Regions from separate parts of the Priestia sp. 3CA3 genome, predicted to be linked through region 1. Evidence: predicted binding sites of a transcription regulator. Region 1 holds the regulator's gene; each other region holds the start of a gene.
The links. Region 1 encodes Rex, which represses fermentation and respiration genes when NADH is low (regulators of the CRP and FNR family bind a similar motif). Its sites were predicted from a motif close to TTGTGAAATATTTCACAA; they were not measured.
Positions count from the first base shown of each region.

Region 2: a site for Rex is predicted at 2,411-2,428, ahead of AC1VNJ_RS21830 (L-lactate dehydrogenase). Genes of this name have one in related genera too.
Region 3: a site for Rex is predicted at 1,336-1,353, ahead of AC1VNJ_RS20015 (cytochrome ubiquinol oxidase subunit I). Genes of this name have one in related genera too.
Region 4: a site for Rex is predicted at 2,463-2,480, ahead of AC1VNJ_RS19640 (AtpZ/AtpI family protein). Genes of this name have one in related genera too.

Region 1 is NZ_JBXENJ010000025.1:3,956-8,036, reverse strand. It holds gene AC1VNJ_RS26300 (CPBP family intramembrane glutamic endopeptidase) at 1-268, shown strand, start outside; gene AC1VNJ_RS26295 (YdiK family protein) at 265-492, shown strand; gene tatC (twin-arginine translocase subunit TatC) at 519-1,274, opposite strand; gene tatA (twin-arginine translocase TatA/TatE family subunit) at 1,290-1,475, opposite strand; gene AC1VNJ_RS26280 (redox-sensing transcriptional repressor Rex) at 1,529-2,167, opposite strand; gene AC1VNJ_RS26275 (ABC-F family ATP-binding cassette domain-containing protein) at 2,627-4,081, shown strand, end outside.
Region 2 is NZ_JBXENJ010000009.1:88,097-92,177, forward strand. It holds gene AC1VNJ_RS21820 (methyl-accepting chemotaxis protein) at 1-1,103, opposite strand, end outside; gene AC1VNJ_RS21825 (cation diffusion facilitator family transporter) at 1,245-2,120, opposite strand; gene AC1VNJ_RS21830 (L-lactate dehydrogenase) at 2,453-3,409, shown strand; gene AC1VNJ_RS21835 (lactate permease LctP family transporter) at 3,472-4,081, shown strand, end outside.
Region 3 is NZ_JBXENJ010000007.1:305,072-309,152, forward strand. It holds gene AC1VNJ_RS20015 (cytochrome ubiquinol oxidase subunit I) at 1-1,223, opposite strand, end outside; gene AC1VNJ_RS20020 (threonine/serine exporter family protein) at 1,524-1,979, opposite strand; gene AC1VNJ_RS20025 (threonine/serine exporter family protein) at 1,994-2,755, opposite strand; gene AC1VNJ_RS20030 (LacI family DNA-binding transcriptional regulator) at 2,900-3,910, opposite strand; gene AC1VNJ_RS20035 (alpha/beta hydrolase) at 4,006-4,081, opposite strand, start outside.
Region 4 is NZ_JBXENJ010000007.1:221,881-225,961, forward strand. It holds gene AC1VNJ_RS19620 (F0F1 ATP synthase subunit B) at 1-515, opposite strand, end outside; gene atpE (F0F1 ATP synthase subunit C) at 618-830, opposite strand; gene atpB (F0F1 ATP synthase subunit A) at 921-1,631, opposite strand; gene AC1VNJ_RS19635 (ATP synthase subunit I) at 1,650-2,021, opposite strand; gene AC1VNJ_RS19640 (AtpZ/AtpI family protein) at 2,028-2,249, opposite strand; gene AC1VNJ_RS19645 (S8 family serine peptidase) at 2,547-4,081, opposite strand, start outside.

The sequences.
Region 1 (4,081 bases):
ATACAATTTCTTTATCTCTGCATTTATTAGTTCCCTTATTTTCGCTGCGGTACACTGGGATTTTAAACATTTACTTGTGTATACAGCTATGGGATTTGTATTTGCATTCCTTTATGCAAGGACGAGACTAATTGTTGTACCTATTATTGCTCATGTTTTGATGAATACAATCGTTATTTTATCTCAAACTATTTTTGCAGATAAAATTATAGAAATGCAAAAACAAGCAGAACAAATGCAGTTCATTTTTGGAGGCATGTTTTTATGAAGAATATCCCTTTAACACGAGGGTTTATTTATATTATTATGGGGATTTTATTCACCTACTTGGCAATTCAAAATGCCCAGGAAACCGTCTGGAATTTCCCCACAATCTTATTTGCACTCGTAGCCGCATTCGATTTCAGGTTTGCGGTTCGCATCTTTATCTTGCACTACAAAATTAAAAAATTGCAGCAGCAATATAAAAATCAAGATGATTCATCCAAATAAAAAAACCACTGTTTCAGTGGTTTTTTTTACATACTAACATCTTCTCTTTCTTGCTCTGCCCTTGCCTTTAACACTTTGCGATACGAAATGCGGGAAATAATGATGCTGATTTCATACAAAATTAAGAGCGGCACTGTCACCATCATGTGCGAGAGCAATTCCGGTGGTGTAATAAGTGCGGCAATAACTAGCAGTACGAAATAGGCATATTTTCGAATTTGAGATAAAAACATAGGCGTTATAATTCCTAAACGCGTCAAAAACATAACGACGACAGGAAGCTGAAACAACAAGCCAAAAGGCAGTGTGAGCTGCATTAAAAAAGAAAAGTATTCATTAATGCCAATCACTTGGTTTACATTCAGCTCATCAGAAACGCGCGTCATAAAATCAACGACAAATGGAAACAACACAAAATAAGAAAAAGAGACACCGCCGATAAAGAGAAAAATGGAAACAGGAATATATCCAAGCGTTACCTTACGCTCTTTTTCATATAAACCAGGACTAATAAATGCCCAAAGTTGATACAGTGCAACAGGAGCTGCAAGTACACAGCCGATAATAACAGCAAATTGCATATAAATCTTAACTGGATCTGTTAACCGAAATGCATTCATCGTTAAATTCTTTGCCTCATCAGCATGCTGTAAATAGACAATAACCTTATCCGCTATAAAAAAGCCGCCAATTGTGGCAATCACAAAGAAAAATAAAACAATTAAAATGCGTTTTCGCAGCTCTCCTATATGATCATATATTGACATTTCTTGTTCGGTCATACTATGATCACCCTTTTACTCTTTGTCATCTACTTGACGCTGTTTATCTTTTTCACGATCTTCTGATGCACCACTAGCGGCATGCTTAAACTCTCTAAGCGTTTGGCCCACTGATCTTCCTAGCTCCGGTAACCGTTTCGGTCCAAAAATAAGCAGTGCTACAATCGCAATAATAATCCAACTGCCTGCTCCAATCCCCATATTCCCACTCTCCTTATTAATTTAGACTTAAGGAAATCGTAACACAGTCCGCCTTATTCAACAGGATAATTTTTCAAAAAGTAGACGAGCGACTGTAATTCTACAGCAAGATCAATATGATGGAGTCGAATCTCATCCGGTACGTTTAAGCGTGCAGGAGTAAAGTTTAAAATTCCTTTAATTCCGCAACTCACTAAACGATCAGTAATTTGCTGAGCAACAGTGGCAGGAACGGTTAAAATCGCTACTGAGATGTCATCACTCATATAATCTTCCAATTGGTCAAGATGATAGACCGGCACGTCGCCTACTTTCGTACCTACTTTATCTTCTATCACATCAAAAGCGCACTCAATTTTGGTGTTATTATTTTTAATAAAATTATAATTTAAAAAGGCCGTTCCTAGATTCCCTACGCCAATCAGTGCTACTTTCGTTACTTCATCTTGGTCTAACGTTTTACGGAAAAATGTAAGTAAATAATTCACATTGTAGCCGTATCCCTTTTTTCCTAATGCACCAAAGTAAGAAAAGTCCCGACGAATAGTAGCAGAATCCACTTTCACTGCCTCACTTAACTCCGCTGACGACACACGCTGTTTACCAGAAGCATGCAAATTTTTCAAAAAACGATAATAAAGCGGCAATCGTTTAGCCGTTGCTTGTGGTATTTTTAATTGTTCAGTGTTCACGTTGTACCCCCTCAGTTCATGTATGTCATTACTAACATTTTCAAGTCATATTGCATTACCTTTCACAAAGCATCAACCGCTTTGAGGTAGCGCTTCCAATTCTCTCTCTTTTCTCTTGTTTTATATATACTCCGCTTCACACCTCGACGGCTTTTGTCTATTCAGCACTCCTTAAAGTCGGTATGTAGAACGAAGCAATTAGCCCTTCAAAGGATCGGTTTGTTAGTCATGACGGATTTTTTTACATCCATCATAGATAAGTTCAGAGATGCACTTATCTCTTATTTTAACATAGTATCCTGTATAAAATGTGCAGGTAAAATCATTTTATTTCATGAATCAAAACATTCGCTTCATCATTTGTCCTTGTCCCTCTACAAATTACAAACGCTTGTAGGAAGAACTTGTAGTTAAAAATATGTTAAAATACACTATGGATATACTACTAGAGGTGAAAAAATGATTATTCTACAATTGAACGGTATTACAAAATACTATGGGGCAGAACCCATTTTATCGAATATAAAGTTAGAAGTACAATCAAAAGACCGCATTGCCCTAGTGGGACGAAACGGTGCTGGTAAATCAACTTTATTAAAAATTATTGCTGAGCAGCTTTCCTATGACAGCGGAGAAATTATTAAACCTAAGGGTGTTTCCATTGATTATATGGGACAAGATACAGTTCTTGAGTCAACACTCTCCATATGGGAAGAAATGATGACTGTCTTTGCTCCATTAAAGAAGATGGAAAAAGAATTACGTACGCTTGAAACGAAGATGGGTGATCCAGACATTTTTAATGATTCAGTTCAATACGAAAAATTAACCAAAGAGTATGATCAGCTTCAAGTAACGTTTAAAGATTTAGGCGGCTATCAATATGAAGCGGATACACGATCTATTCTTCACGGTTTCCGTTTTTCAAACTTTGACTACAGCACCCCTATTTCCTCCTTAAGCGGTGGACAAAAAACGCGCCTGGCTCTTGCAAAACTGCTTTTAACAAAGCCTGATTTGCTTATTCTGGATGAGCCTACCAACCACTTAGATATTGAAACTTTAGCATGGCTGGAACAGTTTCTGCAAGGGTATGAAGGAGCTATTTTAATCGTTTCACATGATCGTTACTTCCTTGATAAAGTCGTAAATCAAGTGTATGAAGTCGTACAAAAAACAACGGTGAAGTACACGGGCAACTACTCTAAATACCTTGTACAAAAAGCAGAGCGATATGAAAAAGAGTTGCGTCAGTACGAAAAGCAGCAAGATGAAGTCGCAAAGCTGAATGATTTTATTCAGCGAAACATCGCCCGCGCATCGACTACAAAACGTGCGCAAAGCAGACGTAAACAGCTCGATCGAATGGAGTTAATAAATCGACCTAACGAAGGCGAAAAATCAGCTAGTTTTTCGTTTGAAATTGAACGTCAAAGCGGAAATGAAGTCTTAAATCTGGAAGATGTGTCTATCGGATATGATGAACACAACTATGTCGTCCAAGAGGCAAACCTTCGCATTAAAAAAGGGGAAAGCCTTGCGTTGGTTGGTCCTAATGGCGTGGGGAAATCAACTTTATTAAAAGGCATTGTGGATAAACTCAGCTGCAAGACTGGAACCATTTCCTTTGGCTCAAATGTAATGGTTGGTTATTACGACCAAGAGCAAGCCAATTTAACGTCTAATAAAACCGTTTTAAATGAACTTTGGGATGACTACCCAGCCAAACCTGAAAAAGAAATCCGTACAGCGCTTGGAAATTTTCTGTTTTCAGGTGATGATGTACTGAAAATCGTTTCCACGCTCAGCGGTGGTGAAAAAGCACGTTTGGCTCTTGCGAAGCTTATGCTTCAAAAAGCTAACTTCTTAATTTTGGATGAACCTACTAACCATCTTGATTTAGATAGCAAACAA
Region 2 (4,081 bases), on a different contig from region 1:
ACCGTGCCAATCAATGTTTTCATTTTAGCTACCATATCGTTAAATAAATGAGTAAGTTCACCAATTTCATCTTTTGACTTCGTCTGAACCTGAACTGTTAAATCGCCAGCTGTTACTTTGGCTACTTCGTTTTTCAAGCGGCGAATTGGATTCGTAATGATTCTTGAGAAAAAGATGGTTAACACCACTGATAATAAGATGCCAATTAACGCAATCCAGACAATCACATTCAGTAAATGATGAGCGCTTGAGAGCATTTCATTATAAATAAAGGCGTTTCCTATCTTCCAATTCGTTCCTTCGAGAGTATCATATGCCATCACTCTCTCTTCACCTTGAAAGGTATACTTCATGAAATCTTTATTCCGGTCTGCTTCGTACATTTTTTTCATAAATGGCTGATTCATTAAATTTTTTCCAGCTTCTGTTGGATGAACGAGCGCTGTGCCATTTTGATCAAATAAAAATGCATATCCACCGTGATTTACTTCTGCTTTACCTACAATGTTTTTTAATGCATCTAAGTCTAAATCAGTAGCTATAACGCCCAGCACATTTTTAGTATCTGGATCTAAAATAGCCTTTGCAATCGTCACAACCGTCTTTTTCGTTGCTGCATCTTCATATGGATCCGTGTAAATTACTTGATCAGGTAATGCCATTGCTTGTTTGTACCAAACTCTTGAAGTCGGGTCATAACCTGATCCGTACTCTTGCTTAGGAACAGAATACATTCCCTTATTTTTAGTGCCTATGTATTCAAGTGCCAGGTTTGGATATTTTTCTTTAAACTGCGTAAACTCTTTTTGAACCGTATTCCATGTAAAATACGGATTTTTCTCTTGGTTTGTTTGATTTCCTTCCTGCTTAACAAAATTAACAATTACGTCATTTTCACTATACGTCAGCAAAGAACGACTATACATGTCTAAGTACGTATGAATCGTTTCTTTTAACTCTTTCACTTGACTTTGAGACTGAATCTCTACATCTTTTTCTATTTGTGTTTTGGTAAATTGATAAACAGCCCCTGAAACAACTAATAATAAAATAGCTATAAAAATACTAAAAAATACTACGAGCTTTGCACTTAACCTCTTCATTCCCTCACCCTTCTACAAAAATCTTTATATTACTAATAACGGCTTTTCATTTTCATTTTTGAAGAAGTTTTTGTGATTTATTTCAAATTTCTCCAAAAATAAAACCAGCCCATCCTTTCATAACGAAAGAACGTGCTGGTTTTATTTTTGCTTTTCGTATGCATCAGGTTCAATATGAACAAGCGTATCTTTAATCTGATGCTCATCGTTCATCATATGTTCAATTTGATCAGCAATTTCATGGCTTTTAATAACATTTAAATGGGGATCTACTTTAACAGTTACATCAATCACGACTTGATTACCAAGCTTGCGCGCTTTCACATCTTCTACTTCTTTTACACCTTCTACAAGCCCAATGCTTTCTTTGTAGTGCCCTAACTTTTCTTCATCAAATCCGTCCGTTAAGGAGTGAGCCGCTTCTTTAAAAATCTCGATGGCTGTTTTACAAATAATAATTCCCACAGCAAAAGCAGCTACCACGTCCAGCCAGGGCAGGCCGAATTGTGAGCCGAAAATTCCCACAACAGCCCCTATACTCACAAGTGCATCAGACAAATTATCTTTAGCAACCGCATATAAAGACTGGCTATCAAGTTTTTTAGCAAGCTTAATATTATACCGGTAGACACCACCCATAACAGCAGCCGCTCCAAGACCTACCCAAGCAGCCAGTAAATTAGGCGCTTCAGATTTGTCCATAAATAATGACTGACCCGCGTCGACCAATACTTCTAGTCCGATGACCATCATGATAAAAGAAGCAATAAGTGAAGAGATATGTTCCGCTCTGGAATGTCCATAGGGATGATCATTATCGCGAGGTTTTTTAGAGATTTTTAAGCCGACTAAGACGGCAATTGATGCAATAATATCTGTAACATTATTAAGACCGTCGGCTTTTAAAGCAGAGGAAGCGGTGACACCCGCAATAATAAGTTTACATGCTGATAAAAAGATATATGATAAGATACTAACCCAAGCGCCTTTTTGGGCTTGCTCATAGTAGTTCTCCATCCCTTCCACTCCTTTATTCAAAATAAGCAAACTTAGTGTAACAAATGGATTTCGTGTGGGTCTATAGAAACATTATTGGCTGTTAACATACAAATAGAGAATGTTAAACTCTTTAGCTTTCTGCAAAACAAGTTGCCTTTACTCAACACTTTAAACGTTTAAGATCTTTCTAAATGTGGCACTTCATGTAGAAGAACCCTTTTTTAAATCGCCCTGTAGAATTGTTTACTATTTTTTTAAGGGTGTGATTTTTATCACAGCCGAGGGTATTTATTCTTGTTACACTAACATTGTGAAAAACATCACAAAATAAAATTCAAAGGATGATACAAATGAAAACACAATTTACACCAAAGACACGAAAAGTTGCCGTTATCGGAACTGGTTTTGTTGGCTCAAGCTACGCTTTTTCAATGGTGAATCAAGGTATTGCCAATGAATTAGTGTTAATCGATATGAACAAAGAAAAAGCAGAAGGCGAAGCACGCGATATCAATCATGGAATGCCATTTGCCACACCGATGAAAATCTGGGCTGGAGATTATAAAGACTGCGCTGATGCTGATTTAGTGGTTATTACAGCGGGCGCTAATCAAGCTCCAGGGGAAACGCGCTTAGATCTAGTTGAAAAAAACGTTAAAATTTTTGAATTCATTGTAAAAGATATTATGAACAGCGGATTTGACGGCATCATTTTAGTGGCAACAAATCCAGTTGATATTCTCGCACACGTTACACAAAAAGTATCAGGATTACCAAACGAACGAGTAATTGGTTCAGGAACGATTCTTGACACAGCTCGCTTCCGCTACTTGTTAAGCGACTATTTCGAAGTAGATTCTCGCAACGTCCACGCTTATATTATGGGGGAACATGGAGATACGGAATTTCCTGTTTGGAGCCACGCGCAAATTGGCGGTGTGAAGCTCGAACATTTTATCAATACTGCTGCTATTGAAAAAGAGCCGGATATGCAGCATCTATTCGAACAAACACGCGATGCGGCTTACCATATTATTAATCGAAAAGGAGCGACTTATTACGGAATTGCGATGGGACTTGTACGCATAACCAAGGCTATTTTAGATGATGAAAATTCTATTTTAACGGTATCTGCTTTATTAGAAGGACAATACGGTATTTCTGATGTGTATATCGGCGTGCCGGCTATCATTAATAAAAACGGCGTGCGCCAAATTATTGAATTGAATTTAACTCCTCACGAACAGCAGCAGCTCGAGCACTCTGCTAGCATTCTTAAGCAAACTCGCGACAGAGCTTTTGTGTAACATCAAAAGATTTTTGCGGGGGACTCCCCCGCTCCCTTGTTTTAAATATGTAGTAGAGGTGTATGAATATGACGTGGACTCAAGTATATAATCCGTTAAATAATATTTGGCTTTCTGCACTAATTGCACTCATCCCCATCATCTTTTTCTTTATTGCTTTAACTCTTTTGAAATTAAAAGGACACATTGCTGCTGGTATTACGGTACTTCTTTCTATGATTATTGCTATTTATTTTTATGATATGCCTGCCTCAATGGTCTTAGGAGCCACAGGCTATGGGTTTTTGTATGCACTTTGGCCCATCAGCTATATTATTATCGGCGCGGTGTTCTTATACAAGCTAACTGTCAAAAGCGGACAGTTTACTACCATTAGGCAATCTATTATTTCAATAACCGATGACCCCCGCTTGCAAATGCTGCTTGTTGCTTTTTCCTTTAATGCTTTTTTAGAAGGAGCAGCAGGATTTGGAGCTCCAATTGCCATTACAGCAGCGCTTCTAGTTGGACTTGGATTCAAACCGTTAAAAGCAGCGGCGCTATGCTTAATTGCTAATACAGCTTCAGGAGCTTTTGGCGCCATGGGGATTCCTGTCATTGTCGCAGGACAAGTATCTGGCATTGATCCAAAAGAAATTGCTCATTTTCTTGGCACGCAGCTTCCGATTATTT
Region 3 (4,081 bases), on a different contig from region 1:
ACACCAGGAGACACGGCATCTTCGGTTTTCATATAGCCAAATACAACCCAAGGCTGACGGCCAATCTCTGTCATAATCCAACCTGCTGAGCTTCCAAGGAACGGAAAGGCGATGGCAATCGTCATAATACGTAAAAATAGTTTGCTTTCTTGAAGTTTTTTACGAGAAAGCAAGTACGTACCCCAAATGCCTAATGCACATAATACGCCACCTAGACCAGCCATAATGCGGAAACTCCAAAACGTTGTTCGAACGGGTGGAATATAATTTCCTTCTCCATATTTCGCCGTATACTGCTGCTGCAGCTCATTCATTCCAGGAACGGAGCCTGAAAACTTACCGTATGATAAGAAGCTTAATAAGTAAGGTATTTTGATTTCACTCGTATTTTTCTTTTCATCAGGGTGAATATTTGCTGTTACTGTCCAAGCACCTGGACTTCCGCTGTTTTCCCATAATCCTTCACTTGCGGCCATTTTCATCGGCTGTGTTTTAACTAAATATCCGGCCTGTTCATGCCCAGATAGTGCAATTCCTACACCTGAAACTAGCCCTACAAGGATAGCAACTTGAAATGATTTTTTAGCAAAAGCCACATGTTTTTTCTTCAAGAGCATAACAGCGCTGACACCCGTGATAAAAAAGGCGCCTGTTGCAAACGAACCTAAAATTGTATGAGGGAATTCCACCCACAGCTGACCGTTCGTTAACAATTTAAAGAAGTCATTCATTTCCAAACGGCCATTATTTAGCTCCATTCCGACCGGATGCTGCATAAAAGAATTAGCCGTTAAAATAAAGAACGCTGAAAAGATAGTACCTAGACTAACAAGCCAAATACATAGACAGTGCAGCCATTTAGGCAAACGATCCCACCCGAAAATCCACAGCCCGAGGAACGTGGACTCCATAAAAAACGCGAGCAGTGCTTCAATAGCAAGCGGCGCACCAAATACATCTCCTACAAATCTTGAGTACTCTGACCAGTTCATGCCAAACTGAAATTCTTGTAAAATACCTGTTACGACTCCGACAGCAAAGTTAATCAGGAATAAGTGCCCCCAAAACTTTGCCATCTTTTTATACTGTTCATCTTTTTTTACTACGTACATCGTTTCCATGATCGCTACTAAAAAGACAAGGCCGATAGACAGCGGTACAAAGATAAAATGAAACAGCGTCGTTGATGCAAATTGAATACGTGATAGTATGACTGTATCCATCTTCTTTCTCCTTTCATATATAAGAACATTCATCATTTCCATAGATACTTTGCTCATTTCTGAGCATCTTTTACTTATATTGTGAAACATTGAGCATAACAATTCGAGAAATATGCTCAACATTTCACAAATATATGTAATGTCTCTCTTTCTATTTACATAGTATAGTCTATTTTTTTAGCTGTGCACGTACATTTTTTGAACGTTTTTAGACTAAAACGTGACTTTCTTGTGACAAAAAAGGGCAGGATCTCTTTATTTTTTCATAAAAAAAGCACGCTCTGATTTGAGCTTGCTTCTCTACGGTCGATATTTTGCTTTCGCATTTAATTTAGATTGACGAATGATTTGGTTAATGACTTCAGAAAATACAATACCAATGGCAATTGAACCTGAAATCATAAAGGCTTTTGCTGCAAGACTAATCGCTTCATTATAATTATTTTCTACAAAGTTACGCATGGCATCGTATGCTGTTCCCCCTGGAACGAGCGGAATAATACCTGCTACGGTGAAAATAATGATCGGCGTACGATAAATTTTTGCGTAAATTTGACTAATAATAGCAATAAAAAAGGCCGATGCTACAGTGCTTGGAATTTCATCTACACCATAGAACGTTAGCAAATAGTAAATGAGCCAGCCAATCATTCCGACAAAGCCACTTTTTAATAATGATTCACGTGGAACATTAAAAATAATCCCAAACGCTGCTGAAGCAATAAAACTTGTAATTATCTGCTCTACGATATGCATATGATGCCTCCCTTCTATAGAAGCGTAAATACAATGGCAATACCTGCACCAATAGCAAATGCCGTCAGAAACGCTTCTGCTCCTTTTGATAATCCAGACAGTAAATGTCCCGCCATTAAATCTCGCACTGCATTGGTAATCGATAACCCAGGAACGAGAGGCATAACGGATCCAATAATAATTTTATCAATTTGCGTTCCTAGTCCTGAAGCGACTAAAAGAGCTGATAAAAGTCCAATAACTAACGAAGCGGTAAACTCAGCAAAAAAGCGAATCGGAATAAGACGGTGGAAATACACCACGGTTAAAAATCCGAGACCTCCTGAAAACATCGCTGGAATAAAGTCCGTCCATAAACCTTGAAACATGATTAAAAAGCATCCGCTAGAAATGGATGCAGCTGCAAGTTGAACCCATAGTGGAAAAGCTACGTTCGTTGCTTCAATTTCTTGTAGCATTTCATACGCTTCCTCCAAGGAGATGTTTCCTTGACTGATGGTTCTTGAGACGCTATTTACCATAGTTACTTTTTTTAAATCCGTCGTTCGTTCGGAAATACGAATTAACTTCGTTTTCGTCGGTTCTTTCGTTTCAAGTGAAAACATAATCCCTGTTGGCGTCACATAGCTGTGGGATTTTTTTATACCATAAGACGCTGCAATCCGCATCATTGTGTCTTCTACTCGATACGTTTCTGCTCCGCTTTCTAACATAATTTTACCTGCTAGTAAGCTAACGTCCATAATTTCATATTTATCTAATTTTTGTTGTGTCATCAAATCGCTCCAAACATATTAAAGCTTGGTTTTTTCCCCTACAGCATACAGTGTATAAGAAAGAGGGAAGTGGACGCAATGGTTAATGCAAAAAAGTGTGGACTTTTTGTCTCACACTTTCAGGAATAGTATATACATTCCTTATCAATTCATACGTTTTGTGGTCTCACGCTCTACTAATACAGGTGCCATTTTATACTGTACCTGATCTATTTCTTGCTGATCCTGAATTTGCTGAAGTAAGAGGTTTACTGCTTTTTCAGCCATTTTTTCCATCGGTTGACGGATGGTTGTTAGCGGAGGTTGCGCTTCACTAGCTTCTGTAATATCATCAAACCCTATAACAGACAAATCCGCTGGAACGTGAAGTCCGTTTTGCCACGCACAGTGTATCACTTTCAGAGCAATGTAATCCGTAGCACAAATAAGCGCAGTTGGGGGCTCTGGATGATGAGCTAGCTCATTTATAAACTGATATAGTTCATCTGAGTTATTCATATCTTCTTTCACAAACTTTGCGTTTGCTGACGGTACATACTGATAAAAAAGAGACAGACGGTGCTCGACTCCGCTTACAGCTTTTCCAACGAACCCGATATTCTTATGGCCAAGGTCCGTTAAGTGAGCAACAGCTAATTGCATTCCCACCGCATCATCTACATGTACAATTGGCCAAAGTGCAGAAGAGCCGTCTCCTGTAAGAGAAACGTAAGGCGTTTGATATTGTTTTAATACGTCTACAAACGGATGCGGAGCGGCTACATAATCTAATAAAATGACTCCATCAAACCAATGATTCATCATCACATTTAATTGACGCTCAGCCGTTGTTTCTTGGTAATCCGTATGTCCAATAAGAACGTCCATCCCTCGACTTTGAACTTGCTGCTGTACCTTTTTTAACAGCTCGATTAAAAATGGGTCTTTTAAATCTCTAATTAATATCCCGATAATCCCTGTTTTTTGGGCCCGCAGAGCTGCCGCAAATGGATTTGTCTGATACCCTAAATGAGCTGCTGCTTTTAGTACTTTTTGTTTTGTTTTTTCACTGATTTTAATTTTACCGTCTTTATTATTGAAGATTCTTGATACCGTAGCTAATGAAACACCCGCTTCTTTTGCTACTTCTGTAATCGTGACTTTTTTTCTCCCCATTCGTACCGACTCCTATTTCCTTTTAGTCTATCGACCAAGTAAACATTTTTCTTTATTATACTACTAGAAGTCGGAACCACCCAAAACTACCTTCCCTACTTTTCACTAAACAGCCACTTTAACACATCTTGAATTTTTTGATCCCAATATGCCCAGTCGTGACTTCCTTTT
Region 4 (4,081 bases), on a different contig from region 1:
CGTACATCCCCTACTTCTTGGATATATTCATGAATTAACTTCTCTTGATCTTGTTCAGAAAGTTCTTTTTCAATAACTTTCGACGCAATTAAAACAGATAATGAAGCAACTTGCTCACGTAACGCAGCAACTGCTTGATCTTTTTGCTGTTCGATTTCTTGTTTTGCTGCAGCTTTTAGACGCTCAGACTCTTCGCGTGCTGCCGCAATGATTTCTTCTTTTTTATCTTCTGCAGACTTTCTAGCGTTTTCCATCATTACTTGCACTTCTTGACGAGATTGCTTTAAGATTTCACGCTGCTCTTCAACAAGCTTCTTCGCTTCCTCATTTTGCTTTTCTGCTTCATCAATCTCACCGGCAATATGCTCTTCACGTTTTTTCATGATTCCCATTACAGGACCAAACGCGAATTTTTGAAGTAACGCAAGTAGGATAAGGAACATCACTAATTGGAAAAGAATATCTCCACCATTAATGCCTGCTGCTCCTAACACAAACATGTTCGACACGGCCATGTTCACTCCCTTCAGAGACTCCACATATATAATTTACTTCTTAAAGACATAAAGTAATGGCGAAGGTTCTTTTGAATGATCTTCGCCACATGTAACACATTATTATTTACCTTGTACCATGAATGCAATAACTACGGCGATAATTGGAAGCGCCTCAACTAAGGCAACCCCAACGAACATCATTGAAGTTAATGTACCACGTGCTTCTGGTTGGCGAGCTGTGCCTTCAATCGTCTTAGAAACGATAAGACCGTTACCAATACCAGCACCTAGTGCCGCTAAACCAATCGCAATTGCAGATGCTATTAAACCCATTTTATAAAGTCCTCCCTTAATATATATGATTTTGTTTAACTAAGTTTTGTTTTGTCCAAATTGGGTATTACTTGAACAAAGCTTTATAAATTAATGGTCGCTACTCACTTTGTGAGATAAATAAACCATCGTTAACATTGTGAAAATGAAGGCCTGAATTGCGCCTACAAAAATACTGAATCCTTGCCATAAAAGCATTGGGATAGCAGCTCCAATTGTACCTAGGAAGCCTGTTGTTGCTAAACCAGCTAGCAAGCTTAACAAAATTTCCCCAGCATAAATATTACCGTAAAGACGAAGGCCAAGCGTTAACGTATTGGCAAACTCCTCGATAATCTTAAGCGGGAATAAAAATGCCATTGGCTTGAAGTAATCTTTCGTGTATGCAGAGAAACCTCGCATTTTAATACCATAATAATGTGATAGTACAACTACCATAACGGCTAACGTCAGCGTAATTGCTGGATCAGCGGTTGGCGATTTCCACCATAAGTTATGGTCAATCACGATGGCGAATGGAAGACCCAACATATTTGACACAAAAATGTACATAAGTAAAGTTACACCTAGCGTCAAAAAGCGGCCACCTGTTTTCCAATCCATATTGCTATTAACGAGTCCTTTAACAAAATCTAAGACCCATTCAATAAAGTTTTGTGCACCGCTTGGCTTCATAGCAAGAGTACGAGTACATAAAACTGCAATTAAGAATACAATAACAGAAGCTACGGTAACCATAAGCAAGTTACTTTGACTAAAAGTAAGGCCTAGAAACTCTATAGTTGGTGATTCATGACCCAACTGTGTTCACCTCTCTTTCTATCTTCTACGCATATTTTGAACAACTAAATCTATGATAATGACAACATAATACGTCATTAATCCCACAACTACACTAATAATATGAAAGGTTTTTGGATAAGAGATGGTAATCACAACTGCGAGAGCAGCTGTTGCAAATCTTACAACAGTCCCAATTGAACGGGGCTTTTTCCCCTCATCCAACGCCTGTCCAAACTGCTCAAACTTTCTTACTAAGTTCCACAAATTATACAAACTCAGGGCGGTTCCTAAAATTAAACCTGCAAAAACAGCCTTATAACTTGTAAATCCCCAGCCGAGAACGTATAATGCTAACAAATACAATATGTATGAACGAAGTCTTGGAAAAACGTGCTGCAAATCCTGCATGAATTATTAATCTCCTGAAAAAAAATGGTGGACTGTCCGCAGCATCATAAAAACACCTGCTGCTAGCCCTGAAAGAAGGCCTAAAATCAAAAATAGTGGTTCGGTGTCAAGCCATTGATCAGCCCATCTTCCAGAGAATAAGCCAATTAAGACTGAACCTGCTAACTGTGATAGAATGATTGACACTAATGCCATCGCTTGCAAAGGATGACGGTTGCGATCTTTCATAAGCTCATACCCCTTTTGCAAAATTTTCTTTTTTCCGAATTCTCTATCGTTTTCATAGCTCAATATATGATAGAAAGGCAAAAAAAATTGCTAAAAAAGGTAAAAACAGCTAATAAAATACGCAGAAATATCAACGGTTTTCACAGGTTGAAAACCTTATCATTTATATTCCCTGTAAGCATACAATAGCGTATATTTAATGTCAATGTGTTTAAGCTAAAAACTTCACAACCTCTTCTTATTGTTCACATTTCTGCCACACATAAAACCTCTTCAAATGAAAACATTTAAAGAGGTTCATTCAATCGTTATTGTACTGTGTACAACCTGCTCTTGTCTATGCTTTTTCACAAATGCAAATATTTGGTACACTCCTGGTACAAGCGATTCATCAATCGTTATTTTTCGTTTTCTCATGCCTCTTTCTACATCCACGTCAACATCTAAATACGATACAAACTGTAAAGACTGCTTATCAAAAAGAGCGACGCCTAACTGATCTGCTCCTTCAGGCAAAAACAGTTCATAGCTATACGTATTTTTCTCTTTTTCCGCTGCTACTTGCAATCCCATGACACGAGGATAATCTGGAATGCTAATCATGTACATATAGGGAAGCGAAAATGTTTCACGTGAATCATTTATTTCCAAATATCCGTCATATATACCTTTATTTTTAAAACGGGGCTGCACCGATAAAGTGACAGCTATCTCTTTTGTCTGACGGGGTGGCACCGTGACGGGTAATGGAACATCCCAGTTCACTCCTTCATCCCTTTTTGGAACGTTTAAGCGATACGTTTTTGCTTTATCAGACTGGTTATCAATTTTAAAAGATAAAACTTTCTTTGATGGACGCGTAAAAATACCAAAAGATAAAGAAGATGGATAAAACAAAGATTCTGCTGTGACGGCTTTTGCTATTTGAATTCTTCCCGCTCCTTGTTCATATACGCGATACGTTTGACCGTTTAGCTGCTGCATTACTTTACTGGTGTTCATCAATGAAGCTTTGACTTGTTCAGGAGACCAGTTCGGGTGAGCTTGTAAAATCAGCGCACACGCTCCAGCTACATGGGGCGCAGCCATACTTGTGCCATGCATGCGTTCATATCCTCCAGGAACTGTACTATTAATGAAGTAACCTGGTGCGACGACGTCTGGTTTGATTCCCCAAGTAGTCGTTACAGGCCCTCTTGAACTGAAAGATGTGAGCAAGTCTTGCACCACTTGCTGCCCAGTGCGTAAGTACGGTTGTTGAGACTGAATGTGTTGGCTAATGGTGTCACCGCTTTTTTTACTTACCCATATCACGGGAATATTTACTGACTCTTTTAGTTTACTGACTATGCTTTTTTCTGTCGGGCTATATAAAATAACCGCTTTGGCTCCCGCCTGTTCAGCTTGTTTAATCTTTTTTTGAACCGCATTTCCTTCTGCTTTTAGCAAAATGACGTTACCCGACGCATGCTTTTGCTCTTTGGAATCTTCTTCATTTATTACACGCAGCGTTTGATTAAACGTCCATGGACGAGACCCTTCTACTGGCGCCATCATAATTTTTTCTTTGTTAAATCCAATTGTTAGAAATTGAACTGTTGTCGGAGAAACAGAAGCGCCAACGGAAATAGCTTTTCCCGCTGTACCCGGAGAGCCCACCGTCCATAAACCTGGACCTGAATTGCCGCTAGATGTAACCGTTACAATTCCTTTTTCAACAGCTCGATCTAACGCTAAGCTTGTTGGTAAATCAGGGCCATTCACATCATTTCCTAATGATAAATTAATAATATCTACATCATCTTGAATTGCTTTTTCAATAGCTAGAATAA